DNA from 2 places in the Mesobacillus sp. S13 genome. Region 1 is predicted to be linked to the other one. Evidence: riboswitches for the same ligand, from Rfam matches in the RefSeq annotation. Region 1 holds a riboswitch; the other holds the start of a gene.
What was found. A riboswitch is a leader RNA that binds a small molecule or an ion and turns the genes downstream of it on or off. The one in region 1 is predicted to bind preQ1.
Positions count from the first base shown of each region.

Region 2: it holds a riboswitch for preQ1, as region 1 does, so the genes downstream of both, queC (7-cyano-7-deazaguanine synthase QueC) here and LGO15_RS04890 (QueT transporter family protein) in region 1, are expected to answer to the same signal.

Region 1 is NZ_CP084622.1:964,405-979,413, reverse strand. It holds gene LGO15_RS04955 (GNAT family N-acetyltransferase) at 43-561, opposite strand; gene LGO15_RS24145 (hypothetical protein) at 583-711, opposite strand; gene LGO15_RS04950 (MFS transporter) at 955-2,166, shown strand; gene LGO15_RS04945 (DUF3784 domain-containing protein) at 2,694-3,416, shown strand; gene LGO15_RS04940 (nitroreductase family protein) at 3,600-4,226, shown strand; gene LGO15_RS04935 (hypothetical protein) at 4,287-4,490, shown strand; gene LGO15_RS04930 (DsbA family oxidoreductase) at 4,559-5,218, opposite strand; gene LGO15_RS04925 (GNAT family N-acetyltransferase) at 5,374-5,826, opposite strand; gene LGO15_RS04920 (STAS domain-containing protein) at 5,972-6,820, opposite strand; gene LGO15_RS04915 (protein kinase family protein) at 7,084-7,698, opposite strand; gene LGO15_RS04910 (sporulation protein) at 7,764-8,156, opposite strand; gene LGO15_RS04905 (FbpB family small basic protein) at 8,174-8,302, opposite strand; gene LGO15_RS04900 (DUF5667 domain-containing protein) at 8,726-9,934, opposite strand; cyclic di-GMP riboswitch class I at 10,030-10,113, opposite strand; gene LGO15_RS04895 (pirin family protein) at 10,179-11,024, opposite strand; PreQ1 riboswitch class I at 11,207-11,251, shown strand; gene LGO15_RS04890 (QueT transporter family protein) at 11,258-11,743, shown strand; gene LGO15_RS04885 (glycoside hydrolase family 18 protein) at 12,687-14,105, shown strand; gene LGO15_RS04880 (2-phosphosulfolactate phosphatase) at 14,194-14,952, opposite strand.
Region 2 is NZ_CP084622.1:2,642,101-2,657,109, forward strand. It holds gene LGO15_RS13465 (nucleotide excision repair endonuclease) at 1-11, shown strand, start outside; gene LGO15_RS13470 (response regulator transcription factor) at 39-638, opposite strand; gene LGO15_RS13475 (sensor histidine kinase) at 635-1,774, opposite strand; gene LGO15_RS13480 (Delta(5) desaturase DesA) at 2,011-3,045, opposite strand; gene LGO15_RS13485 (replicative helicase loader/inhibitor) at 3,429-3,680, opposite strand; gene LGO15_RS13490 (SDR family oxidoreductase) at 3,814-4,647, shown strand; gene LGO15_RS13495 (ABC transporter permease family protein) at 5,055-5,879, shown strand; gene LGO15_RS13500 (hypothetical protein) at 5,876-6,895, shown strand; gene LGO15_RS13505 (VUT family protein) at 6,914-7,453, opposite strand; gene queE (7-carboxy-7-deazaguanine synthase QueE) at 7,473-8,201, opposite strand; gene queD (6-carboxytetrahydropterin synthase QueD) at 8,194-8,670, opposite strand; gene queC (7-cyano-7-deazaguanine synthase QueC) at 8,670-9,326, opposite strand; PreQ1 riboswitch class I at 9,381-9,423, opposite strand; gene LGO15_RS13525 (hypothetical protein) at 9,497-9,874, opposite strand; gene LGO15_RS13530 (hypothetical protein) at 10,082-10,498, shown strand; gene LGO15_RS13535 (hypothetical protein) at 10,527-10,988, shown strand; gene LGO15_RS13540 (nucleotidyltransferase domain-containing protein) at 11,107-11,820, opposite strand; gene LGO15_RS13545 (SH3 domain-containing protein) at 11,959-12,468, shown strand; gene LGO15_RS13550 (PaaI family thioesterase) at 12,677-13,159, opposite strand; gene LGO15_RS13555 (aldo/keto reductase) at 13,337-14,254, shown strand; gene LGO15_RS13560 (methyltransferase) at 14,311-14,916, opposite strand; gene LGO15_RS13565 (MazG nucleotide pyrophosphohydrolase domain-containing protein) at 15,003-15,009, opposite strand, start outside.

The sequences.
Region 1 (15,009 bases):
CCCTGGCTTCCTTTTGCAGCGAAGACAGGGTCTCTTTTTATTTCAGAACAATTTTTCAAAGCAAACATATAACTCATGTCCCTCAGGCTTTCCATTCATCATCACTTTTCCGGTAATCTTATAGCCCCTTTTTTCATAAAAGCGGACTGCCCCCTCATTCCCGGAGTATGTATCGAGCCGGAGCACACCATATCCTTGATCCCTGGCGAAGTCCTCTGCAAACTGCAGCATCTTGCTGCCAAACCCCCCGCCCTGTGCAGATGGATCGACACAAAACGAATGGAGAATCAACGGCTTGCCCTTTGTTTCAGACCAATTGGCATTCTCCCATTCAGGAGCTTGCCATTCATCGAGGACCATTACGCCAATTATTCCTTCTCCTTTTTTCAACACGAACAGCTCTTCACCCTGCATCGCATTCTCAAAATATTCATGGTTTGGATATTGTTCATCCCATTGGATAATGCCTCTCGACTCAAGATACTCTTTGCACTCCGCAAACATTGATCCGATGACAGGCAAATCAGTTTCCATAGCCCTTTCAATCCGTTCTTCAGCCATTTTCGAGCTCCTCCGCTGCCATTATTCACTGTCAGGCGTTATATTAAAAAAGTTTGCACTCTTGTTCTTCTTCTTTTCATCTTTTTTCTTATCATCCATTTTCCCGTCAGATTCATAGCTTAACTTGAACGGCTGCTGATCTTTTTTCATCGTAAAATCTTACCTCCTTTTTAGTTTGGCGGTAAGATTAGTTTGTCCCTTTCCCCTTGTAAAATTCGAACTCTTACTGCGTGGTATGAATCGCAAAGAAGAATATCTTCTTGCTCCGTATCTTTACTCGCTACCTTTACGTTATAAAATTACATAATCATAATATTTAGCTTTACGAAGTTTCACGAATATCAGATAATTGAAGATAAGAAAATACATTAGAAACCGAGAGGCACAAACAGAATGTGGAAAAATAAAAATGTTTGGATTTTATTGACTGGCGAATTTATTGCCGGTTTAGGATTATGGCTTGGAATCATTGGTAATCTTGAGTTTATGCAGGAACATATCCCTTCTGACTTTTTGAAATCGCTGCTGCTGGCAGCCGGGTTATTGGCGGGAATAGCTGTTGGCCCGCTGGCAGGAAGATTGACCGATCAATACAGCAAAAAGACTGTCATGCTCATATCAGGTTTCGTCCGGATCATCAGTGTCGTGTTCATGCTGATTGCCATCCAAACAGGTTCAGTATGGTGGATGCTTGTCTTCCTCGTATTATTGCAAATTTCTGCCGCGTTCTATTTTCCGGCACTTCAGGCAGCTATTCCGCTTGTTGTCAGCGAGAAGGACTTATTGCAGTTGAATGGAGTCCATATGAATGTATCCACCTTATCCCGCATTATCGGGACTGCCGCTGCAGGAATTTTACTCGTCGCCATTCCATTGAACGCTGTATACATCCTGTCGATGGCGGCATACCTTGTTTTATTCGGACTGACCTGGTTTTTGCAGTTTGACGAAAACAAGAAAGCTACTGGAGTCAAGGAAGGTCAACAGAAGCAAGGGTTCAAAGACGTGTTCCCTATCATTGTGAAGCTGCCGATTGTGATGATGACCTTGATTTTGACGTTGATTCCACTCATTTTCCTGGGAGGCTTCAACCTGGTGGTCATCAATATCAGTGAGCTGCAGGACAGTTCAGCCATCAAGGGCTGGATCTATACAGCAGAAGGTCTCGCCTTCATGAGCGGCGCCTTTTTGATCAAAAAAATCAGTTATAAATTTTCGCCATATAAAATTTTGTTTTCCAGTTCCATGCTGATCGGCTTCTCACAGCTGTTGCTCTATTTTGCCGACCAGCCAGTCTTGACGATCATTGCCTTTCTGTTGTTCGGATTTTCCGTAGGGTGCTTCTTCCCGACCGCAGCTACCATCTTCCAGACTAGAGTGCCTAAAGACTTTCATGGCCGTTTCTTCTCGTTCCGGAATATGATGGACCGCGTTTTCTTTCAGGTCGTCCTACTCATGACCGGATTCCTTCTTGACGCAGTCGGACTCCAAAAGATGAGCGTCATGTTCGGTGCACTGTCAATCGTCATGACAGCAATCTTTTTCCTGAGGTCGCGCAACTTAAGGGCCGCCACCACGGAAACTGAGCAAAGCGTAAGCTCGTAGACTAAATGAAATGCACCCTGGAAAACTGTAACCGCCTCTGTCCGTCATCGAAGTTATGACGGACACTTTTCTTTTGAATTACGAGATTTTTGTCCGTCATCGAGGCTATGACGGACACTTTTCTTTTAAGCCACAAGATTTCTGTCCATCATCAAAGTTATAAAGATGCCATTTATGACGATAGACACCCTTATGCAGCCCTTTCCTCCTCTATAAGGGTTTCGTTCTTCTCGATTGACACCCTTATGCAGCCCTTTCCTTCTCTATAAGGGTGCCGTTCTTCTCGATAGACACCCTTATACAACCCTTTCCTCCTCTATAAGGGTTCCGTTCTTCTCGATAGACACCCTTATACAACCCCCTTCTCACACATAAGGGCACCTTTCTTCTCGATATGCACTTATACATAATTTCCTCTCACTATGAGGGTCACTTTTTCCTAAAATACACATTTTTGTTACGTCAGTGAAACTTGTTTCCCAAATCATCCGTATAAGTAGGTAAGGACTCTTATAGAGGTGGTCGACATGATGTTATTTGTTGGGATCCAACTTATTATGATTTTTATGTTCCTGTTCTTTGGCTGGGCGATTGTGAAGAAGAAGTGGTACGGACTGATTTCAAACTTCAATGGCAGGCCGGAGGATGAGCAGCAACAATTAATCAAGAACGGTTATCCACAAAGAGTCGGAAAGATGATGTTCGCTACTGCCGTGGGATTGGTCCTTTTGCTGCCTTTAAGTTTCACTTCTTTTCAATATTCCCTCGAAGTCCAGTTTGGTTTTATGGTGCTATTCCTTCTCGGCGGTCTGATTTATCTTTCCAAATATGAAATAAAAGAGAAGCGAAAACGAAGCTATATTTTCAGCAGCCTTATCGCCATTGGAACGATTGGTTTTATAGTGGGACTTTTCTTTACAGGATATCAGGACTTCGAATTGAAGGACTATGGCGATTCTTTTGAAATCACAGGCATGTATGGTGAAGTTTGGGACTACGCAAATATTCGCCATGTAGAACTCCTTGAGGAAATGCCTGAAGTGACATGGAAAGAAAATGGGTTTGGCCTTGCCACGTTGGCAAAGGGACATTTCAAAGTAATGGACTACGGAAGCAGCCTGCTTTTTATCCACAAAGATTCACAGCCTTATTTATTCATCGAAACAGAAAAGGATAAGATCTTCATCAATAGCAAAAATTCAAATGAGACGAAAGAATGGTATGAAATTCTATCCAGCAAAACAAAGTAAGGGGCGTCCCGGTTGAACGGGCACCCCTTATTTTCAATCTCGATTTTCTCCTAAGTTCACTCCTCTTCACTGTCCAGTTATTGGAATGGTCGATTCCGGTCATACTGTTTGACTTTACCCACTTACTAATAGTAATCTGAAAGCTGCTTACTAAAAGTAACAACAACTTTGGAGGAATTCATAATGAACAAATCTGAGACAAGCCTGTCCAGTGTCATACGTGAACGACGTTCTGTCAGAAAATATGACCCTAGCTTCAAGATTTCACAAGAAGAGATTTTAGATATATTAAAAGAAGCTGCCCTGGCACCTTCTTCAAGCAATCTTCAGCCATGGAAGTTTCTTGTCATCCAGGATGAGGAAACGAAGAAAGAACTAAGAATGATTGCCAATAACCAAGAGCAGGTCGAAACTTCTTCAGCTGTTATTGCGGTTCTGGGCGATCGGGAAATGTACCGAAATGGCGAAAAAGTATACCGCAGTTCATATGAAGCTGGGTATATGGACGAAACAACAATGAGCAGAATGATTGAAAATACCAATAAATTATACCCGTCTGCCCCCGTTGCGATCAGGGAAAACATCGCGTCTTTCGATGCCGGACTGATTTCAATGCAGCTTATGCTGATTGCCAAGGCGCGAGGTTATGACACTGTGCCGATGGGCGGATTCAACAAGCAGCAATTCATCGAAAAATTCAACATTGATGAGCGCTATATGCCCGTCCTCCTTTTGGCTCTTGGAAAGGCTGCTGTGCCAGGGCATCCAACGACCCGCATTCCGGTCGAGGAAATCGTGGAGTTTATATAAGCACAGAACAAAAAGCGCAAGCGCCTCGTTCAGCCCCGACAAGCGCTGGAGGGCCGACCGGTGAAGTCGTTCTTTGACTTCATTGGGCGGACCGAAATCGAAAAGTATAGCCGACTGAACAGAAACGCAGAAACTGGAGACTCCGACAAAGAAGCGCTTTTTGCTTCTGCCGGCGGAGTTGAAGTTTCGGAGTTTCTAGGAGGCGACACTAGACAAGCGACTCGAGGGGCTAGGCGCTGGAGCTGGATTAAGAAGATTTCATAGAGTTATCCACAACTCAATAATTCTATAATTTCCTTAACAACATAGAAAAGAACTAGTCACCACGGTGACTAGTTCTTTTTATTAGGAATTTCACAGCCGTCATCATCACAAATCATTCCATCATCGCTGCTTAGAACGGTGATTTCACTCTCAGCAATGACTTTTTTCAACGACTGGACGATGACATCCGTCGGTTGTGCGCCTGTAATGGCGTACTTTTTGTTGATCAGAAAGAACGGTACTCCCGTGATTCCATACTGCTGGCCGATGCTTTCATCTGCACGGACTTCATTGGCCATTTCATCGCTAGCTAGCATTTTCTCTACTGCATCACGGTCGAGTCCCACTTCAACAGCCAATTCTGTTAATGTTTCATGGTCACCAATGTGCTTTGATTCGGTAAAATAGGCACGTAAAATTCTTTCGGTCATTTTTGCCATCAATCCATGCTTTTTCGCAAACATCGTCAAACGGTGAGCATCAAAAGTATTGGTTAAAATAAGCGTGTCCATATTATATTCCAGGCCGGATTCCTTGGCCATTTGCACCATGTTTTGCGTGCTCGCTTTCGCCTGGGCAATGCTCATCCCATATTTCTTCGCTAAAGCTTCATAAATATTATATTCAATGTCCCGTCCTGAGTTCGGATCTAGCTCGAAGCATCGATACGTCACTTCAATCGGGTGATCAATCTGCTTAATAGCGTCATCCAGACGCCTTTTGCCAATATAGCAGAACGGTCAAGCAAAGTCTGTCCACATTTCAATTTGCATGTAGGATCCCTCCAGTTGATTATTTCACACTATAGTATAGGTGTTAACCATGTAAATTACACGAGATTCGACTCGTAGAGTACAGACTCACCAATGAAGACAGTGCAAATCTATTCTATTTCATAAACCAGCCAGTCTGACTGTTTTCCACCCATTTTATTGTAAAGACTTTGTGCGGCATGATTATCCTTGGACGTTTCCCATGTCATATAAGCGAAATTATTTTCCCGGATATGGGAGAGGCATTTTTCAAAAAGCTGCTCTCCTGCCTTTTGGCCTCTTGCCTCGGCTGATACAAATAAGTCATTCAAAATCGCCGCCCGTTTTACCTGAAGTGTGCTGAAAGTATAATACAGGGTTGCAAAGCCAATTAATTCCCCTTCTATTTCAGCCACGAACTGCAAACCAGAGTCAGGATGAGCCAGCAAGTGTTGAATTAAATTTCTCAGTTCATCTTCATTTGGTTTTGGCTTTTTATAAAAATCCACAATGTATTGGATCATTAAATGGTGTATCCTTGGAATGTCTCGTTCTTCAGCAGGCCGTATATTCAACTCAGCCATGCCATCACCTCCAAAATTATATTTCTCATCCCATGCAGGTTCTTTATGCAAAAATCATTACTTTCCCTCTAGGAAATTCTCCTCAAAGAAGGTGAATCCTGCTTTTTTATGCAAAAAAAAAAGCTGCGTGGGCAGCTTTCGAATTTTATGCATTTTGCAAAGTTTGAATCTCTTTGAATGCCTGGTGAAGATTTGATTTTACCATGATTCCTTCGAGGTTGAGACCAAGTGTCACCATTGTGTGGGCAACTTCAGGACGGATGCCCGTCATGATTGTCTTGACCCCAACTAGTGATAGAGCGTTGATGACCTTGAACAGCTGGTCCGCAACCATTGTATCGACAATCATAACTCCTGACACATCAAAGATAAGGTGAGAAAGCTTGAGTTTCACAGCTTGATCCAGCGTTTCTTCCATCAACAACTGGGCCCTTTCCGTATCAACATTCCCTACTAGAGGCAATACCCCTACACCAGGCATTAATGGAACAACTGGTACGGACAATTCCAATAATGCTGTCTTGGCGTTTTCAAGACTCTTTTGGTGCGAGTCGACAAATGTCAGGCTGAAGCTGTATATTGCATGGTCCATTAGAGGATCAATAATATCCAATACATCAAAAATGACTGTTGCTGACATCTCTTTGGCCTCATGTCTGAGTGCCTTCCAGATATGATTCCGATAATAGCTTGTATCTTTAAGGGCCTCATCGAGTGAAGCACCAAGTTTATAGATATACTCTCCGGTTTCTTTGCCCCAGTTTGTCATTCTTTCAAATGCCTTTTCCTGGTCTTCGTGCTCAATCAATGCCTGGCCGAATAATTCGATGAAGTTTGCTCTGATTTCAAGGATTTGAGAATCAATTCTACCAAGTTCATATTTCTGAGCCTCGGTCAAAACGGCTTCAGAATATCTATCTTTGTGGACAGCTTTAGCGATTTCATACTTCCTGCTGACGATTGCTTCTCCTAATGCTTGCAGTTCGGTTGTCATTTAGATTCCTCCATATGTTCAACGACAAATTGATTTATAATTTTCCTGCGGATTATATTCCAAATTGCACTGTTATAATCCATCATAACGCAGGTTCAGAATGCAGGACAAGTTTTTCAGCTTACACTCCTTTTCAGTCAGTGGAGTAAGACCGCTTTCTTTTTTGCGGGATTTCAATAAAGGACATCTTCTTAGCATGTGTAGTTTTCACTAGTTTGTAGGGGGGAGTCTCCTATCTAAAAAACGGACTGCAGCCTATAAGATTAACTAATAGTAGGCAGCAGTCCTTTTTTATAGAAAAATGCGATTAAATTTATCGCTGGTTCTGGCATTTTTTTCGGAAAACGTTCATTTCTGTAATATTTATAGAATGCGCTTTTTAGGTCATCCCATTGGGAGCATTGCTTCATTTGCCGGAATCGGGCTACATCTATAAGCTTGACTTCATCATCTGGTGTGATGATGATGTTCCGCAGATGAATATCGGAAGGATTCAGGCCTTTTTCTCTTGCTAGCTTAAGGGCATGATCGACTTCCTCGATATGGCCGGCTGCAATCGGCATGCCATTTGCCAAACACTGATAGAGTGTCATGCCCCGGACATAATCCATGACTAAGTAATTGCGTCCTGATTCGTGGAGAGAAGGGAAAAATGGAATTCCGGCAAGCTCCTTATAAATCCCGGCTTCTTCTGCGGCCACTTTCTCAAATTGAGGGAAAAAGACCTTTAGAACAAGATTAGTACCATTAATCCTGAATGCGAACGCACTCCTGCCCTCACCGACCAGTCTTAGTGATGAATCTTTATGAACCAAAGCTGCCTTTGATCCTCGGATTGAATATACAACACTGTTTGCAAGATGTTCATATTGATTCATTCTTTTGCTCCTTTCAATCTATTCCTGATTGGCTCCAATGAGGGCTTCATCACCCAACTTGCAAATCATCTTTTTACAACCTTAATCAGATCCTCATCCCAGCTTTCTATCCCCTGCTTGAAAACCAGTTTTGTTTTAAAATGATAGGAGATATCCTTATTTGAAGGAGGAACATCTTCCGGAAGCAGGAAGCTGAACGGCACAACATCATCCCCATCCGGCTGGATCCTTAACTGCACATCGATTGTCACAGTATCCAGTACGCTTTCTTCCTCTGTTTTTACATTCACCATAACAAGGGCACACTCAATTAGTTGCAGATCCTGATCCACAGTTCCGCCCTTGATCAAGAACTTTCCATTCACTGCCTCACCAGGAATTAATACATCCTTCTTCAAAATCAGGTCAATCTGGGCCGAACCTACTCCTAGCAAAGACATATACTTCCGTAATAACATCCTGTTCCTCCATCTATTTACTTTTTTGGATTGATGTACTTTTCATCAAGCTTCTTTTCAATTTGCTCAATCTGTTTATGATCTGCTAACAATTCTTCACTGTTCTTCTTAACCAGTTCACTAAAGCTAAGCTGTAATTTCTTCATACACCTGCACTCCAATACTTAAATTTATGTTTTTCTATGGTAAAATGCCTCTTTATATCTATAAATAGCTCAGATTTGTTCCTTCATTTTTCGCATGCAAGTTCATGGTAACCAGGGCTGCTTTTTTCATATTATTGAAGGCGTCCCACTCCGCCGTTTTTCCAAACAAAAAACCTTCACCTGGTCTGGTGAAGGTTAAAAATAAATAAAGACCTTCACCAAATTTGGTAAAGGTCTTGCTAACAACGGTCGTTGCCAGCAAAGCCGGGAGGGATTCTCCGTAATGACGACTCTGCTGTGAAAGCTACTCCCCTTTAGGAGAACTATACGAGTTTATACGATAATCATACAATACAGTGTCCATTCAGTCAATTCATTGAAATCAAACTGGCAGTTAGTTCTGCAGCATTGACTTGCTCAATGTTACTTGCCGTTATCTTTCCCTTTTCCTTTGCTTCCTTTTTCATCACTTTCATCGTCTTGCTCATCGTCTTCTTCGCTGTCTTCATCTTCTTGTTTTTCTTTGTTTTTCTTGGTTTCTTCACGCTTTTGTTCTTCAGCTTTTTTTGCAGCTTCTTTTTGCTGCTCTTCAGCTTTTTTTGCAGCTTCCTTTCGTTGTTCTGCTGCTTTTTCAGCTGCCTCTTTTTGCTTGGCTTCAGCTTTCTTCTCTGTTTCAAGCTGTTTTTCTTCAGCTTTTTTTGCTGCTAAAGCTTTCTTCTCTTCAGCTTTCTTTCCAGAGCTTTTTTCACTTTGTGCTGAAGCGGAGCCAACCTGCTGGACCGTGGTTTGTTCAGAGGCTGTTTCTTCGCTTTCATTTTCAGTTACAGTTTCAGCTGCTTGTTGTTCAGCTTCTTCTGTACTGCTCTCTTCTTCTAATCCCTCTGTGTTTTCCTCAGTTTCTGTATCTTCCTCTTGTTCTTCTTCAGATTCTTGTTTTTTTCCTGATGCGAGACCTTTCATTTTGGAAGGATGGACGCCAAGCTGCTTGGCTGCCTGGCCGAATCCGATCTTTTCTTTTGTATATAAAGCAGTGATTTCCTCAACTGTTTTGCCAGCTGCTTCTGCCAGCCAGAAGATTTGAGCAATTTGGCCGTAACCCAACTCCTGTTCGCGCAGCTGTAAAACCATTTCCTGATCCAGATCTTTAACTACATTAGCAACGATCTTTGCTTGTTCCGTTGCTTCTTCAACCTCTTCCTTCAGTTCATCTTCAAGCTCCTCAGTAAGTTCATCCTCAACCTCAGAAACATTTTCCAGATCTTCAGTCAGTTCGTCCTCACCTTCAGAATCAGTCTGTTCTTCAACAATTACTTCTGTAACCTTCTCTTCCGCTTCCTCAAGAGCCTCTAAATATTCTTGAAAAGCCTGTTGGACGAATTCTGTTTTTTCTTGCTCTGACATTGCGCCAGCTTCAGCCAGTCTTTCATTCGCAAACTCGAGAAGGAGTTGGGCTTCTTTTTCATCATCAAAGGTAACTAGAAGCTTCAATTCCTCAAATAATTGATCAAACGTAAATAAAAACTCGTCTGGAGTCGTTCCCGGGTCTACCGTTTCTTCGAGCACATCTGCAGATGCTGCAGTACCAAAAGCAAGCACTCCGGTTAAAATTGTTGATGCTAAAAGCTTTTTCATTCCAATACCCCCACTGTTTTATATATATTGGAATTAAAATCGACATAAAAAAGTGCTGTCCGAAGAGCAGCACACATACATTAGCTATGTGGATCTTCGGCATCTGGCTGGCATGGTCGTTGACTTTAGCCCCTGTAGCTTTGCGTCCCCCGGTTTCCCTGGGTTTGCCATTATCGGATTTTAATTCTACTTTTATCTTACTTATTCGACAGGAAAAAATAAATAGAAATTTTTAAAGTTTCGGTTATTCAGCTGCCTCTCCGAATTTTCCTTCCTGATAATCACGATAAGCCTGGCGGATCTCATCCATCGAATTCATAACGAACGGCCCGTAGGCAACCACTTCCTCTTTGATCGGCTTTCCTGAATAAACCAACACCTTTGATCGCTGGTTTGCTTTCAGGCTTAGTTCGCTTGTTCCCTCGCCTCCGTCATTGAAAGTCAATGTTGCCGCAGCCGACTTTTTAAGGTTTGTACGGCTTGAACCGGCCTCAATATCACCTGAAAGAACATACAAGAATGCATTATGTGACTCAGGCAATGAGTATGTGAATTCGGTATCCTCAGCCAGCTGAATTTCTGATAAGGTATAAGGCAACAAGGGTTCGAGAGGCCCTTTTACTCCAGCCGTTTCTCCTGAGTACACCTTTAAGATACCGCCTTCGAACTGGACAACCGGTGCCTGTTGGGAATACACATTTTGATAGGAAGTGGTAGTGCCCTTCAGCTCCTTCGGCAGATTCAGCCAGAGCTGCAGTGTATGTGCTATATCATTATCCACTGCCTCTTCAGCATGCCGTGCGCCGCTGCCGGCGTTCATATACTGGATGTCACCGGATTCCAGGATACTGTGACCTCCATGGTTGTCAATGTGCTCCAGCCTGCCATCAATGATATACGTAATCGTCTGGAAGCCTCGGTGCGGGTGATCGGAGAAAGTTCCGCGCTTAAACCAGTCCTCTGCCATTAAAATGAAAGGATCCAGTTCCCTCCAGTCTTGTGGGTTCAGCACAAGTCCTGCCTGGACATGCGGCATCCCTCTTTCTTCATATTGAACAGTCCAATGCTTCTTGATATCTCTTATAAACATTTTCAAAACCCCTTTTTCGTACAGCTTACTTTTCTATCCTCAAATTATAACAATGCTACTTTATATTTTAAAATAAAGATACTTAAAATTGAGAGATCTTGTGGTTGCCCGCCAACTATTATTCTAAGAAAATTATATTGTGAGAAGGTCTTTTATCCTATATAATATAAAATTGGCTTTTAAATAACGTGGTTCGTAACCATCCCACGTAAAAAAACTAGGAGAGATGAAAAATGAATACTAGAACGATTGTGAGGAACGGGATTCTTGCAGCTCTATATATTGCCGTTTCTGCCGTCATCCAGCCATTTGGCTTTACTAATGTACAATTCCGCGTGTCGGAAATGTTCAACCACTTGATCGTTTTCAATAAGAAATACTTTTTTGGAATCGTATTGGGTGTGTTTTTAACCAATTTGCTCTTTTCACCAATGGTCGCCTATGACCTCGTCTTTGGAGTTGGCCAGTCTGTGGTCTCCTTGCTGATCGCGATTTTCACAGCCAAATATATTAAGAGCATCATCGGTCGCATGGTTGTGAACACATTGGTCTTCACATTCACGATGTTCCTGATTGCAATTGAGCTGAATCTGGCATTCCAATTGCCATTCTGGTTCACATGGCTGACAACAGCCGCAGGTGAATTAACGGTTATGGCTGTAGGTATACCTGTAATGCTTGCGATTCACAAACGCATAAACCTTGAAAAATTAGTTTAAGATAAATCAAACGCATGGACGAAGAGAGTCCATGCGTTTTGTTTTGCCTCAAAGTTGGAGTCTTTCTTTAGATATCGACTTAAGCTTCAACCGTTTTTGGTATGAACTCGCACCCACTTCGTACATTTCAAGCGGCTTCCGCTGCTATTTTGTCCGAACTCGCACCTACTTCGGACATTCTAACCGGCTTCTCCTCTGATTTTGTCCGAACTTGCACCTGCTTCGTACATTTCAAGCGGCTTCCGCTGCTATTTTGTCCGAACCTGCACCCACTTCGGACATTCTAAACGACTTCCGCTTTAATTTTGTCCGAACTCACACCTGCTTCGGACATTTTAATCGGCTTCTCCTCTGATTTTGTCCGAACTCGCACCTACTTCGGACATTTCAAGCGGCTTCCGCTGCTATTTTGTCCGAACTCGCACCTACTTCGGACATTTCAAGCGGCTCCCGCTGCTATTTTGTCCGAACTTGCATCTACTTCAGACATTTCAAGCGGCTTCCGCTGCTATTTTGTCCGAACTCGCACCCACTTCGGGTATTTCAAGCGGCTTCCGCTGCTATTTTGTCCGAACTTGCATCTACTTCAGACATTCTAACCGATTTCCGCTTTAATTTTGTCCGAACTCGCACCTACTTCGGACATTCTAACCGGCTTCTCCTCTGAATTTGTCCGAACTTGCACCTGCTTCGGACATTTCAAGCGGCTTCCGCTGCTATTTTGTCCGAACTCGCACCAACTTCAGACATTCTAATCGGCTTCCGCTGCTATTTTGTCCGAACCCACACCTGCTTCAGACATTTCAATCCGCCTCTTCTTCAATTTAGTCTGAACCTGGCTAACACTGACTCTTATAATGAGATTAATAAACGTCCTCCTTCAACATATAATGGCTTTTTATCTCATAGCATATTGTAGGACTTTTTCGTGAGGGGGTTCATTATGATCATTCATGTTGTACAAAGAGGGGAAGCTCTGTGGCAGATTTCAAACAGATATCAGGTGAGTGTAACGCAAATCAGTGAAATAAATGGCCTGGAAAACCCTAATCAATTGGCTGTGGGCCAGGCTTTGCTCATTCCATCTTATGACGCATTCCATTCCGTTCAATACGGTGAGGCATTATGGTCGATTGCCCAGCGTTACGGAACAACTGTAGACGCCATCATTCGGGCGAATTCCATTGCCAACCCTGCTCTCATCTACCCCGGGACCGTACTCCGCATACCCGCTTCCCGCCACACCGTCCAACGCGGTGAAACTCTTTGGAACATTTCCCAGCGTTATGGTATAACCGTACAGGCGATCATCAAGGCCAATCAAATCCAAAATCCAAACCTTCTATATCCAGGGACGATCCTAATCATCCCAAAACCGAAACCAACGATTGAATCGAATGCCTTCACTTACCATTCCGATGAAATGGCCATTGAACTGGTCGGGGAAGTTGCCGACCTGTTGACCTATATCGCCCCGTTTGCCTATGTCATCCAGCCTGACGGGTCGCTGGTCCTTTACATGAAGGACGATACTGAGGCTATCCAGACAGGACTCGCAAAAGGGGCACTGCCAATGATGTCGATAACCAATTTCACAGCCACTGAAGCCGGAGAAAATATTGCCCATGAAGTACTGGCTAGTGAAGCACATCGTGCCTCTCTCCTTAATAATATCCTTTCTGTCATGCGTGAAAAAGGGTACCGCGGCTTGAATATTGATTTTGAAAATGTACTTCCTGCTGATCGGGAGCTTTATAATACTTTTCTGCAAGAAGCCGTTGATACGCTTCATAAAGAAGGTTATTTCGTTTCAACTTCTCTTGCCCCGAAAGTCAGGGCCGACCAAAAAGGGCTATTATACGAAGCACATGATTATCCCGCACATGGCAGGATAGCAGATTTCGTCGTTTTGATGACCTACGAATGGGGATACCGCTTTGGTTCACCACAGGCTGTTTCACCATTGAACGAAATCCGCCGAGTGCTTGATTATGCAGTTACAGCGATTCCAAGGAATAAAATTCTGATGGGCTTCCAGCTGTATGCCAGGGACTGGATCATTCCCCATATACAGGGCCAGGAAGCTGAAACATACAGTCCACAGGAAGCTGTCAGCCGCGCCATCAAGTACGGAGCTGCGATTCAATACGATACAGTGGCCGCATCGCCTTATTTCCGCTACACCGATGAACAGGGCCAGCAACACGAAGTATGGTTCGAAGACGCCCGAAGTGCCCAGGCAAAGTTTGATTTGATCAAGCAATACAATCTGCGTGGTGTCAGCTACTGGGTGCTCGGGTACCCATTCCCGCAAAATTGGGCGCTGCTGGAGGATAACTTCAATATTAAGAAGTTAAAATAAAAGATATCAATCTCTCTGTTCAAATGGCCTTCTAGTGAAGCTGACTCTAGAAGGCTATTAGTATTTTTCCATCTTTACTAGCACCAGGTCAGATATCTTCATTTCCTTCTATAAATCTTCCATCCTTCATCATTGGCACAGTGCCGGTCACATTCAGCTGGCAGCAATACTTCACATCATCCTCATATCCCCGTTCGCGCAATTCACGTCCGCTGCCCGAATCCCAGACCAGTTCTTTCAACCGATTGACCGAAACCATAAAAGCTCCGGCGCATACCTCTGCTTCCGGGGATTTGCTGCCGTCAAGACCTGAAAGGATTGCGCCAGCACCTAAGTAATCCTCAACTGACGGCCTCAGTCCATCTTCATCTTCACGAGCATCATTCCATAGTTCCCCGCATGGAACGACCGTGATGTCTGCTCCTGTTTCCTTCTGCAGTTTATCCGCAATCACCGCAACCGCAGAAGCATTGAGCAATGACCCTATCAATAGCGCTGGCACTTTGGAGGCAATCCATGAACAATAGGCGCCATTGAGTGAAGTTAATACATAACTCTGGTTGCCATGCTCCTCATTAAATGTCACCGGCGATAAGGTCGGATTTCCCGTCCTTGCTGCTTCTGCCCTGCCAAGTATATATTGGGCCCCAATGCTGCTCGCATATTTTTTGCCATCGAGATTTGGAGGGTAAGGAAAAATCACTGCCCCTGCATTCAATGCAGCGACAACGGTTGATGAAAAGCTTAGTACATCGACAATGATGACAATATCTCCTCGTTCCGCTGCTTCCCTCGCCCCTCTTCTTCCCCATTCCATTTTCACTTTAAAAGGAGCCTGGTTGAACATGAAATTCACCTCACATTTTTTTCTACGAAATTATATTCTCGTTTTATGTGCCTATTC
Region 2 (15,009 bases), 1.7 Mb from region 1:
TCTACAAATAAGAAGAGCCTGATATCAGGCTCTTCTTATTATTTAAACCATCCTTTTTCCTTGGATTGAGTGATTGCTTCAATCCTGTTGGTCACTTGGAGCTTATCTAGGATTGTCGAAATATAATTTCGGACTGTACCTGTCGTGATACTTAATTCTCCTGCGATTTCTTTCGTATTCTTACCATCGGCAACGAGCCCAAGCACTTCCATTTCCCTATCAGTCAGCGGATTTTCTTCGCTATATACATCGTCCATTAGCTCAGGTGCATAAATGCGTCTTCCCCCCATCACGCTGCGAATCGAACTTGCAAGCTCTTCAGATGGACTATCCTTTAATAAATACCCGCTCACACCAGCTTTCAATGCTCGCTGAAAATAACCAGAACGCGCAAAAGTCGTCAAAATGATCACCTTGCATCCCAAGCCTTTCAATTCTTCCGCTGCTTCCAGACCTGTTTTCCCAGGCATTTCAATATCCATGACACAAATATCCGGTTTAAGCTCTTTTGCAAGAGCAACAGCTTCCTCTCCGTTGCTCGCCTTCCCCACAACTTCCATATCATCCTCAAGACTCAACAGGGAGCCTAATGCCCCCAGAAGCATGCGCTGGTCTTCCGCAATGACAATTTTTATCATATCAGGTCCTCCCTGCCCGTTTGTTTCAATACTTTTGGAATCTTAATTAATAGAGTGGTTCCATTTTCAGATATAATTTCGAGTGTGCCATTCACGAATTCCAGTCTCTCGCGCATTCCCTGAAGACCGCTCCCTTTATATAAGTCTTCGTCGGCAATATTACCCACGCCATTGTCGCTTACTTGAGCAAACAATTCCTGTTCACTTTGCATGATTGATATGCTGCACGTTGATGCCTTACTATGCTTAACTATATTCGTCACGGCCTCTTTTAAACACATACTCAGGATGTTTTCAGACAGCAAAGAAACATTATTGAGATTGAATTCTTCTTCATTGCCGATAAACTCGATTTCAGCTGCTTTTAGCATCTGTCTTACATGAACCAGTTCATCGCGAACACGGATTCCTCTCATTTCAGCAACCATTTTCCTTACTTCATTCAAAGCCGTCCTGGCAGTCTGCTGGACATCTTTCAATTCTTCTTTTGCCAGTTCAGGATCTTTATTGATCAGCTTCCTGGCTAAGTCACTCTTCAGTCCGATCAAAGACAGCTTTTGGCCTAGTGTATCGTGCAAATCACGGGCTATCCTTTGACGCTCTTCCAGTTTAACCAACTCCGAGATCCGTTTGTTGGCATCCTCAAGCTTCTCCTCAAGCTCTCCTCTTTCATTTTTGTTATGGATACTGAACGGCAGAAGGATGACACCAATCCATACAATCACGATGATCGGAAGCTGTCTGATGAAAAAGTCCTCTTGCAAGACAATCTCGAAATTGATCACAATCGAAGTCCCTACTAGATGGATGAAATACAGAACCAGGAAAGGAATCCGGTCCTTAATGTTCCCAATGAAATAAGCGATAAAAAAAGCGAAATATATGTAACTGAACAAACTCGTAGACGCTATTGAAATACCAATTAAAATACAAGTCCATAGATAAACCGTCCAGCCCTTAGAAACAAAGGCTAGCCAGTATACGAGAAAGAACAAAAGAGTCAGAATGATTCCGACAACTTTCCCTACTGTCGTTGGCAGCTGCCAAAGGAAGTAAAAAGGCAATATCCCCAGAATCGTCCATATGTATGGAGAAATCCCGGTAATTCTAAGCGAGTTAAAAAACTTTTTAATCATATCAACCCTCTTTTATTATGGCTCTTTCCGTAAATTCTGTTGCTTCCACTACCCCTTGAAAAGAGGATGGCCCTCTTCTTCACGGTGAGTCGAGAATATATCCAAGCAGTAATGAATGAAAAATAGCCTGTTTATCTGTATCTGTTCTTATTTTAACATATGTAAAATCTGCCAGCTTAAAAAAATGACTCCCCTTATTCCAGTATCAATCATACTCGGATTAAGGGGAGTGTTTATTATAGTTCAGGCTTAGTCTGTGCGGTTAATTTGCTGTTGTGCTTATAGGCTTTCATTTCCTTAAAGCTGATAAACTGCTTATTCTTTTCATCCCATAAACGGAATTTCAAAGAAGTCAAGCTTGTAGAAAGTGTGATTGTCGGCACATTTTGCAAAGGCTTAGTATTCTTATGGACCTCTTCAAGCTTATAGTTTGGAACTCTAGGGCTTAAATGGTGCACATGGTGGTAGCCTATGTTACCAGTAATCCACTGGAGCACTTTAGGCAGCTGGTAATATGAGCTTCCTTCCACAGCAGCGCGCACATATTCCCAATCCTTATCGGCTTCGAAATATGAATCCTCAAATGTATGCTGTACATAGAATAGCCAGATGCCGAACATTCCAGCGATGAAGAAGATTGGACCTTCTACCATGATGAAAGCCTTCCAGCCAATACCCCAAATTAGAAGAGCAGCAATCCCGAAAATCAAGACATTTGTTAAATAAGTGTTTAGGCGCTCCTTCATCCTCGCACCTTTACGGTTGAAACGATTAGTGATCAAAACGATATAAATCGGCCCGAGCACAAACATCACAAACGGGTTACGGTACAGTCTGTACGCGAGTTTCATCCACATCGGGGCAGCCATGTATTCGTCAACAGTCAGGACCCAGATGTCCCCTGTCCCCCGCTTGTCCAAGTTGCTGCTTGTTGCGTGGTGAACAGAATGTTCATGTCCCCACTGGCTATATGGGAACAATGTTAATACTCCTGTAAGCGTACCAATCACTTTGTTCGCTTTACGGTTTTTAAAGAAAGAGTGGTGAGTACAATCATGGAAGATAATGAAGATCCTGATCATGAAGCCAGCGGCGAGCACAGCGATGCCTAGTGTTAATAAATATGAAATCGCAAGGCTTTGATAGGCAAGAAACCATAATACCAAAAACGGAATGACCGTATTGAAAATTTGAATGATACTATCTTTAGTATTTGAACTTTCATAAGGGGCGACCTGTTTTCTAAGTTCTTTTGCATTGTGAGTTGCCATCTTGAGATAAATTCCCCTTTCGGATTTGTTAGTTAACCAAATTATAAATAAGGGAAAGCATTCTGTGCAGTAGCAGGTGTCATATATGACACATGACAAATGTCATGTTTCGATATTTTTCTTCTTTAAATCCTTGATTTAACAACGTTTATCTTTTGTGACCAGGTAATAATATTTGTTGGTATTTTTTTATTTTAGCCATTTTCTCGTTAGTAAAGAAATATGTAGGAAGTGTCTTTTTTAAAATAGAGCCCCCCTTTTTTTTCTAAAAATCACTTTCACCGAAAAAAGTACCACTTGAAATACAATATTAAACACTTAATTTGCATGTTTTTAGAACTATTTCACCCTCCAATCAGGTGTTCCGTCTTTGACGGGGTTTTCTAGTCCCTAATTGAATATTCATCTATCCATACAAAATAGCTGCCATTACCACTTGAGTTAATGAGGATCTCATCAAAAGTAGGTGGATAAGGCTTCTCCCTCATATGCAGAACCAGTTTCTTCAACACCAAGCCATAATCCATCATTTCACAACTGGCCATCCATCTCTGTACCGTATCACCCTTTATTATGACAAGCGGATATACTCTTTCAATAAGATTCAAAAGCTTAAATGCGTCTAACTTTGTCATTTGCCTAGCTCCTTTTTAGGAAAATCCACAATATTAGATTTTTTCCATGATTCCTGGAAAGATACATTCAATCATGTTCAAATTGACCTTTTACCTGTAATATTGACTAAAAAGTGACATAAGAAGGTGAAGAATCGTGAAAACAGCAATTGTGACAGGGTCTTCTAGCGGCTTTGGTGAATTGATTTCCATCGAACTGGCTAAATCAGGTTTTCAGGTGATTGCAACAATGCGTAACCTGAATAAAAAAGGGCACTTGCTGAAACTGGCAGCATCTGAAAATGTGACAGATAAAATTACCGTTTTTCAATTGGATGTAACAACGCAACTATCGATCGAGAAATTCAAAGAGTACGTGCTATCACTCGGTTCTGTAGATTTGCTTGTTAATAATGCGGGATATGCTCAAGGTGGATTTTCCGAGGAACTTACAGTGGATGAATATCGAAAACAATTAGAAACGAACTTCTTTGGTGTTATTGCCGTCACACAGGCCGTCCTCCCTGCTATGCGGAATCAAAGATCAGGTAAAATCATAAATATGAGCAGCATCAGCGGAAGATTGGGATTTCCTGGATTGTCAGCATACGTGGCATCGAAACATGCCCTTGAAGGATATAGTGAAAGCATAAGACTTGAGCTAAAACCCTTTGGAATTGATGTAGTCCTTATCGAACCTGGTTCATACAAAACAAATATATGGCAAAGTATCGAAAGTATATCATTGTCCCATGAGTCACCATATGATTTAATGAAGGACTCAATACTGGAAATACTAACTGCAGGCCAAGATTCTTATGGAAATCCTCACGATGTAGCCAAACTTGCAGCGAGGATTGCTTCAGCCGAAAGTACACCAACCCTAAGATACCCTTTAGGAAAAGGTGTCAAGAACATGATCCAGTTAAAGAATTTCCTACCTTGGAAAACACTCGAAAGAATCCTTTTGAAAAAATTGAAGTTATAATGTGAAAAATAAACGAAAAAATTCAGATCAAATTATAAACGACTCTTATTTTCTTACAAATAAGGGTCGTTTTTCCGTTTATTCCATCCAAATCATTGGATTTTGATTTTTTTATAGTTGTTAACCGAAATATCTCTGATTATTTCTGCTTCATAAGTATTTTCAGCAAACTATAAACGTAAATTCTCCGTTTATGAATGCTCATTATAACGAAACTTAAAGAAGTTTGTTAACAGAATTTAAACAGCAACTGTACATTAGAGAAATTACTCTCATAATACTGTGCTAAATTTGCCAGCACTCTCAATCTGGTGTTATATAGGAGATTTGCTCAAATTGTTCTCTTGCAAAAAAAGGATTTTTTTACCACAGAAGAGAAATTAAATAAGTCTGAAAGGAGAATAACTATGAAAAATGGATTTAGGATTTTAATGAAAGCCCTCATTAAAGTACTTTATAGTTTAGCATTAATAATAACTTCCTTGCTTGGTATTGTGTCTCTACTTTCTTTTACAGCATTATTCAACTTAAAGAATGGTGAACATTTAGCAATCTCGATTGATGGATTTCTGAATTCTTATCAGGTTCTTGGCATATCACTGGCTACTATCATCTTACTGGGGAGCCTGATCGGGTTCCTGGTGATTTTATCGCCTATCAAGTTAAGGAAAAGATTACATCAATTTTTGGATTATTTTGAAGGGCTTCCGGATCTTCTGTTTATTTTCATCATAAATATGCTGAATATCTATCTGTTGAAGGAATTTAACTTTAAAATTTTTCCTATGTACGGCTTTGGATCTTCACAGCCCTTAGCATTTCCTGTCATCGTTACATCTTTCTTGCCTGCAGTTCTTTATGCCTTATATCTAATCAAATGTATGGAAGAGGAAGAACAGGCCCATTACGTTCATTTAGGATATTCCAAAGGCTTATCAAGGGTTTATTTATATTTTGTTTACATCCTGCGGAATATCCTGCCTATTTTATCTCTCAAATTCCAGGTCATTCTCTATATGCTGCTCTCCAACCTGATTTTGGTTGAGCATATGTACCACTACGAAACAACTCTTACAAACCAGATTCTATTCCAGGTTTTCAGGGGTGAACATGTATTGCCGCTAATCTATGGAATTGGCATTTTGATTCTTCCAATAATCATGTTCGAGGTTCTAATAAAACTAGTAGTCAGAGAGACTGTGACCAGGAGAAGAGGAGAATTCCAGCTATGAAATTGCCAACATATCGAAGAACGAAGATCAGCCTTGGGATCTTGCTGGTCTTATTGATCGCAAGTATTTTGTATGATTATATCGGTCCGGATGATTATCGTTCGATGCTTGACCAACTTTATGATAAAAACGGAAACGTCCTGGAAAATCCGCCTTATCCTCCTAGTAAAGAATATCTCCTTGGTACTGACCGTGATGGGCGGGATAATTTGCTGCTGATTCTGGATGGGTTAAAATATACCATCGCGGCCGTATTCATTGTTTCTATTGCAAGGGTTGCCGTTGGTGCAGCAATGGGAATAATGACCGAAACATGGGCACCTGCCAGTAAACCTTTTATTAAGGCATTTTTCCTGCCGTTTCAATATATTCCATTACTGCTGCTCGCTGTGATGTTGATGGATGCTGTCATATTTACTTTTAACGAAATACCAGTTATCGTCAAAATTGAATACCAGTTGATTGTATTATTCCTTCTCGGTTTTCCGGCGGTATTTTTCTTCACATCAGATTTAGTTAAGGAAATCAGCACGAAATCTTATGTGACAAGTTCAGCATTGTTAGGTGCAAGTAAACTTCATATTTTAAAGGTACAAATTCTGCCTCATTTGAAACCACATTTGGTCTTATTGTTTGTCCAACAGGTTTTGCAGACATTGCAGATTTTGATGGGATTAGCTCTATTCCAGCTCTTTCTCGGTGGACGTCATGAGGAAAAGATATATAATACATTTTACCCCAAAAGCATAACCAATGAACTTGCGGGCCTTACAGGACAAAATTTCTGGACACTGAAGACAGCTCCATGGGTAGCATTCAGTTCCCTGGGCTTGCTGCTGATTATTTTCATCCTTGTTATTGTGATTAAAAATGAAATAATCAATAATATGGAAAGCCAAACATCACAATTCAGCATATCTGTTCCTAAAATAAAACAGCGGGCTCTCGAAGGAGACGCGGGTAATATTACACCAGCCAAATTCATCCCAATCAAACAAAAGGCGCTCGATCAATAGATCGAGCACCTTTTTATCCTAATTCGACATTGCTTTATGATTGAATATATTATTTATAGGGTTAAGCAGCATAGCACCAATCCCCTGAATGATGGTTTTAACGATAACCTGGCCTAATATTGCTGCGGGAACAGCTTCCCATGGAAGGAAGTTTGCTCCAAGCGGACTTAATCCGATTACGACAAATATTACTGAATCCAGCAGTCCGCCGACCAATCCGCTGTAGAATACTCTCCAGCTCATTGGAAGCTTAAGCCTTGTGTAAATCTCCGTATCAGTTGTCTCAGCAACAGCAAAGCTCAATGCAGAGGCAAAGACGATCGTAAGTGTATCTCCAAGTATATACGAAACAATAGCTGAAAGAACGAGCGCCAAACCGATGAACATATAAGTTTTCGCACGGCCGTACTTATTCTGCACAAGGTCACGGAAAATGAATGTGGCCCCGATCAGCAATGTCCCCATCGGTACAATGAACATTCCAAAATGAAGTGGCGCAAGAGCAGCTGTAATCACATTGGCAGTAACAATTGAAATTAAGTATAAAAAGATTCTCATCATCTAACCTCCTGTTAGTCTAAACCCCTCTTTTATTTCCCCAAACATAGACATGAAGCTGCGGAAGGACTCTAACATTGTTCATTTCCACGTCACACATAACCTTATTAATCAGCCATTCATATTTATCTACCAACGATGACATGAGGTTCATCTGGTCTTCTGTTTCAATGTCGTCATTTCCTACCTGTAAAAAGAACGGTAATTCGGGATAGCTCTGATGAACTGATTTGGCATATTCATAGTCAACGTCATCAAAAACGACTATTTTAAGGCTGGCGTTACTTAAAGACCCCTTCTCTTTCAGTCCATCTACGATTTGGTCCAAAACTTCAAAATCTGTTTTCATTCCAGAACTAGGCGGTTTTGGAGACAGCGTCAGTGCATCAATTTCCAAGAACCAGTCCTGCCATTTGCTCCCTTGTGTCTCCAGGCATACGCTGATCTCGTTTTCCTTTAGTAACTCAACTAGTCCAGATAGATTTTTTAGGAGAGCAGGATTTCCACCTGAGATGGTGACATATGAAAAGCCATCTCCACCCAAAGCTCTCATTTCACTCCAGATTTCAGCAGCATCCATTTGCCGTACCAAGTCTTTTCCAGAACCATCCCATGTAAAGGTTGAATCACACCAGGCACAGGAATAGTCACAGCCTGCCGTTCGTACAAACATTGTCTTTTGTCCGATGACCATTCCCTCTCCCTGAATCGTCGGTCCGAAAATTTCCATAACGGGAATCTTACTCAATCTCCATCCACTCCCGTCTTGCTTCAGCATAGCTTGTAGGAGTTTCGTAGAGTTTCACAAACTCAACCCTTGCACCGTCGTATAAATGCTGTCTAATTGCCAGTGCTTCAGCCATTTTTTCATAAATCCAGGCAACCATGTTTTCAGCAGTTGTATTCATCGGCGGCAATGTTTCATTCAAGTATCTGTGATCAAGATATATTTCTATATCTGATTTCCAAATATCCTTTATGTCTCCAAAATCAATCATTAATCCCCGGGCATCGATAAAACCACTCAGGCCGAAAATGACTTTATATGTATGACCGTGGAGGTTTTTGCATTTCCCATCATATTCGTGAAGGTGATGCGCAGCGTCAAAGGTGAATTCCTTACTGACGAGAACACGCTTGGAATGATATTTTAGTTGCTCTCTCTTAATATCTTTATCTATTTTCTGCAGCTGGTCGACGATCCTGAAATCATACATCAAGAAACAACTCCTTCCAGGAACTCATCCAGCCCTTTTTTTCGTAATTGACAGGCAGGACAAATCCCGCAGCCATCTGCAATGATTCCGTTATAGCAAGTCAATGTTCTTGTCCGGATATATTCAAAAGCGTCAAGGTCATCAGCCAATTTCCAGGTTTGAGCTTTGTTCAGCCACATCAACGGTGTATGAATGACAAAGTTCTGGTCCATTGATAGATTAAGAGTCACATTCATCGATTTAATGAATTGATCCCTGCAATCAGGATAGCCGCTGAAGTCGGTTTCGCACACACCTGTTACGATGTGCTTAGCGTTCACTTGACTGGCTAGCACGCCTGCAAATGATAAAAATAATAAATTCCTTCCTGGCACAAAGGTTGAAGGCAGATTCCCATCTTCCCCATCCTTCACTTCGATATCCTTCCGGGTAAGTGCGTTGGGCGCAAGCTGGTTAAGCAAACTCATATCCAGAACATGATGCTTGATTCCTAGCTCCCTTGCGATTTCTTTTGCACATTGAATTTCTGTCCTATGCCTCTGATTGTAATCGAAAGTGACTGCCTCTACTTCACCGAATTCCTTCATGGCCCAAAACAAGCAGGTTGTACTGTCCTGTCCGCCGCTGAAAACGACAACAGCTTTTTCATTCTTCATTAAAAATACTCCTTTACAACAGAAAAAACAGTACCACTAAGACAGCAGTACTGTTTTCCCTTAGTTTTTTTGAGAGGGTAGCTAGAACCTCTTCCGCAAGAACGGAATATGTAATTTTGACTTTTTCATTTTACCATACATTTTATAGATTAAAAGATATTTTTATTCCATTACTTTTTCGATTTGACAAGGTCCTGATGCCTGAAGCGGAGTGCTGACCACTTTTCATCCAAGGATACATTGCTAACTGCTCTATAGTCTGAAAGTTCTTGGACAAGCTTGAATAATGTATCGCGATTAATATCCGTTTTCACTTTTGAGCTCTTCTTCGGAAAGGCGATCCAGAAGATACCATCTTCCTTCAGAACCGAAAGTGCTGTTGGAAACCAAGTCTTTACTTCCTCACTGTTGTTAGCGAACATGAGCAGAAATTCCATTTTGTCGTTCTCATTGTCTGCCTCTTCAATTAATGACTGATATCCTTCCGGAGCATTCAGTAAAATGGCAGGACCCTGTTTGTATCGCAATTTCTTCAATAATTCATCCATGACAACCATCCCATCCAGCCTTTGATTCATTCCAAACCTGGAAATAGCCAAAGTAAATATACATACACCATAATATAAGATTGTTTATATGGTCAAGTTCCCTAACAGGGCATCTAGGCAAATATCATAAATGTCTTTATAATTGGTTAAATATTCAAACACCTCATCTTTCATTATGAATACATTGAACAGTAGAGGTGATGTGTCATGCCAGAATGGATTGTGATTTTTTACCCAATTAATTTCTTGTCCGCATATGTACTATATATATTTCTTTACAATCGAAGAAAGCGAATTGGCTATCATTTAGGAATGAACATAACCATGGTCACCAGTGGCGGTTTGGCTCTTGGGACCGGGATTGTTTTTATTAATCTATATCCTTTTTACTTTTTGGAAGCGACGTTATTTTCAGTGATAATCGGTTGTCTTTCTGGGATTTTATTTGGGAATCTCTTTGACTATCAAACCTTATTGACTGGATTTATCACTGGCTTGATGATGGGGATCATGGCTCCTATGGTAGGAGCTGCGGCGTTAGAAGGAGTTATGTTTTTAATCATGATTGAGGTTTTCATCATCAGCTGTTTTTGCTTAGCAGCCTCCTCAGCTTACAAAACTTAAGTTAGTAAAATTGGGGTGCGTTTATCGTATGAACATATTCTTGATATCCGTTACATTCATTAATTTCTTCGCAGGAGCATGGCTATATTTAAGGCTTCGAAAGTCGAGACTGCTTTTTAGTGACAGGTTCGGATATACAGCCTCCTATTTTACTAGCAGCATAGTGGGACTAGTGGCTTCGCTGAACCTCACATTACTTTTTCCAGCGCAATTTGAAATTGTCGGAGTGCTTAACATATTGCTTGGTATCACGATAGGTTATTTATTTGGCTCATTGTTAAATGAACAATCCTTGATTGCAGGAATATATAACGGCGGCACAAGTGCAATCATGGGAACCATGCTTGGCGCGGTAATGAAAAAGCCGGCCATTTGCGGTCTACCTGAGAATATTGCTTCCGAGCAGGAAATGTTCATCTTCTTTATCCTTTTCAGCCTCTGTATACAGGGAATAGCAGCTTTATTGCTTTTATTTTCATTCAAGGCATGAATGAGGTTTAAGTAAGTATAACTGTTACCATTTAATAAACTTAGATGGCACACAAAAAAGTGAAATTCGGCAGGAACAGATAAAGCAGCCTAGAATATACAGGCTGCTTTTACTTACTTTACTTTATAGAAAAGCCGTCAAATAGCCTTCCCCCGAAGGGTTCTAAAATCAGTTCGGCCAATTCTGTGACCTTATTTTTATTACCAGTACCGTAATAATTGGAAAAAGCTTCTACAAATTGTTCAGTGAATACAGGGTCATAACGATTTAATTCCCTCACCACCCATTTTGATTTGCCGACCCATCGCTTGTTAGTCCTTAACACAAATTCATGAAGCTGTTCAGCGAGAGTACCTGCAATGAAGATTGCCTCTGCCCTGTTATCAGATCCAATGAAATCATCAAGCGTATCAGTTATGAAATATCTTTTAAACTCAATCTCTTTGTCGGTCCACTCCTCCGGTCCTATTTCAATGATCCTCTTTGCTTCTTCGATGATCCGTGGCAGAAAATCACTTTCCCTAATAACCATTCCTTCAGCAACCATTCTCGGTAAGCTTGGTCTCGCCCTTTTAATATCACTCTCAAAGAAAAGCTTGTAGGAGTTTAAACTATGGACAAACACCTCGATTGGCCAGCCATAGGCAATTAATGACTCTCTGTATGCTGATGGGACCTTCTGATCGAATATCACGATATCCAAATCAGAGGTAACAGTGTCTTCTCCCCTTGTTACACTTCCCGCTAACAACGCAGCGTCACAGTCAGGAAAACGTTCTTTAACGAACATTTCCGCTGTTACAAAGGGGGAAAATCTAGTTTTCTTGTTCATAGGCAATCCCTCGTTTCCTATACATAAAGTCATTATTGACTAAACCACATGAATTGTCGACAAAATTACGAATGTTTTATATGAAAGCCAAAGTGGTATCCTAAAATATAAAAAATACGGTTCCAGGAGGATATACTTATGTCGCTACCATTGAATAAATTAATTATCCCTGCCAGTTTGGCAATCATGCTCATCTCTGGCTGCAACAGCAATGAAGCAGAACAGGGAGTGAAAGAAATAGAAGAAGAAACAAAGAATGCCGCTGAGGCGACAGAAGAGAAATCAAAAGAAGTAGTCGATAAAGTGAAGGAAGAGGCTCCGGGAATCATCCAGAACATGAAAGATACGTATAAAGAAAGCGAAGAAGAAGTTAAAGACAATACTCTTCAAGCCGGAGATATGGCAATTGTACAAAAAGATGCCTACCTCGCACTAACACCGGAAGCATACGACGAGCTCTATCAATTAATTGAGATAAATGATGTAGACGGAGTAGACACGATCGTCCAGGATCATAAAGTGGAGGAGGTCAAACAAGGCAGTGAAGTAGAAATCCTGGAAAGAGAAATTAGACGAACAAAAGTGAAAATGAAAGATTCCGGACAGGAAGGATATCTCCCGACAACTATGCTTGAACCTATTCAATAGAAAATACACAGCCATTGACCTTATGGAGACACATTTTCGCGCGTGAGCTGAAAAATGCGGTATCCATCGGCCATATGGAGTCACAAAAAAGCGCTGGAACAATAAAATGCAGCATCCATTTTGTGGTTGACATGATTATCCATAATAAAAAGGCTACTCAAAAAGCCGAATATATATTTGACTTTTTGAGTAAGCCTCTTTTTTTGTCCTATTTAGATGTAAAAGTATCTGGCATCACAACTGCGATGACTTCTCCTTTAGCGCACAATGTTTGCCCAGCATACACTTCTGTTTCGACTCGATATTTTTTTGGATGGATTTCATGTACGGTTCCTATTGCCTTTAATGCAGTTCCTTGAGGTGTCGGCTTCATGAAATCGACATGCAAGGATGCTGTTACGAATCTAGGTGGTTCTGCCCCGTCACCAGGTTCAAATCCATTTTTGCGATGAAGGTATAAAGCTGCTGACCCAGTGCCATGGCAATCTACAAACGAGCCAATCACTCCCCCATATACAAACCCTGGCATTGCCATATGTTCTTTTTTAGGATTGTAGATGGATACGGTTTTCACCCCGTCCCAACCGGTCCGGAAATGGTGTCCGTGCTCATTCATCCTCCCGCATCCGTAACACCACGCAAAATCCTCTGGGTATTCATCCTGGATGGCTTTCAATACTTTTTCTTCCATCGGGTTCCCCCCTTGTCAATTGGTTGATCTATATTAATTTCTTGATTCAAGCTTGAATTCCTCTAAAATCAGCCATTTTCCTTGGATGATGTATATGATCATTGTATATGTGCAACATATTTTTCTTCAAAACAGCCAAATGATAAGATTGATGTAAATTATTTTAGGAGTGATGAAATGAAATACAGACGCTTAGGGAAAACCAACCTTGATATATCTGTAGTCGGAATTGGGACTTGGCAGTATGGCGGTGAGTGGGGAAAGGATTTTGGACAATATGAAGTTGATGCCATCCTGGACAAAGCAAATGAGAAAGGGATCAACTTCCTCGATACAGCTGAATGCTATGGAGATCACTTATCCGAAAGTCTTATTGGAGATTACCTGAGCCGTGGAAAGCGGGAGAACTGGATTGTGGCAACAAAATTCGGTCATCATTTCCATGGTAATTTTGAAAGGACCCGACACTGGAGTGCAAATGAAGTACTGAAACAGCTTGATGCTTCGCTAAAAGCTCTAAAAACAGACTACATAGATTTGTATCAGGCTCACTCATGTACAGACGAAGAATTCAACAACGACGAATTATGGACAATGCTTGATAAACAATTGGAGAAAGGAAAAATCCGCAGCCTCGGAATATCACTTCGATCGAATGAAGAAAGCTACCAAACGGATCGCGCTTCTGACGTACACGCAGGTGCCATCCAGGTCGTATACAACCGCCTTGACAGGAAGCCGGAAGAACAGATCTTCCCTTCTAGCCAAAATCAAAATCTTGGGGTACTTGCCAGGGTTCCGCTGGCTAGTGGATATTTAAGCGGAAAATACAAACCAGGTGCGACCTTCAACGCTGATGATGTCCGCTCAAAACATGACAGCGAAGAAACAGCCATCCTGCTCAAGCAGGTAGAAGAAATCCAACAAAACGAGGTTCCTGAAGGTGTGCCTATGGCCACGTGGGCATTATCCTGGGTCTTGAAACACCCTGCAGTAACTGCTGTCATTCCAGGCTGCAAGTCACCAGAACAGGTGGACCTCAATGCGAAAGCAGCAATGCTGGCTGATGATCAACATCCTCAGAGTGTTAAATAATTGAATTTTGCCCCGGCATATTGCTGGGGCATCTTTATTCAGATGAATTAATAGCTCTACTTATACGATTTCAATCTATAGACTAAGAATCTTTCATTCGGGTTATTTTCAGGTAACTTCACTTCATTGATCAATTCAAATGGTGTTTGCGTCTCTAAATAAAAGATATAGTCTTCTGATGGATAATATAGAATCACATCGATATCCCTTTGATCTTCCTCAAAAGAGATTAGGATATTGTTTAACACTTTCATCAAAATTTGAACGGTAAAAGGATTAAAGAAATAAAACTTGTTTTCTTCTGGTGAAATTTCATATTCCTCCGCCAAAACGCAATAAAAATGAATTTTATCCGCCCTGTAACGATGGTTCTTTAAGTAATTCTGTTTGTTTTCTAGGGCTTCCATATAGAACGCTTTATTCATTTCAATTCCGGCAACATGGCAATTGAAGAGATCATTCAGGTAAAAGTTCATACGTCCTTTCCCACACCCAAAGTCGACTACATGATCATCATGTGCAAGTTTATAATCATTGAAAAATTTTTCTAACGCACTATATGGTGTGGGTTCATACCGATGGTAATGCAATGAAGTCATGAATCCTTTTTGGTCACCTGTTGTTTTTACATTCAGCAATTTGTCCCATTGATGTTCATTCATAAGCTTGAGCTCCATTCTTAAAGCATCCGCGAAAAAGTTATACTCACATTTTCTTTAAAACAGCCTGCCGCCATAAATAGCTTTCATTAAAGA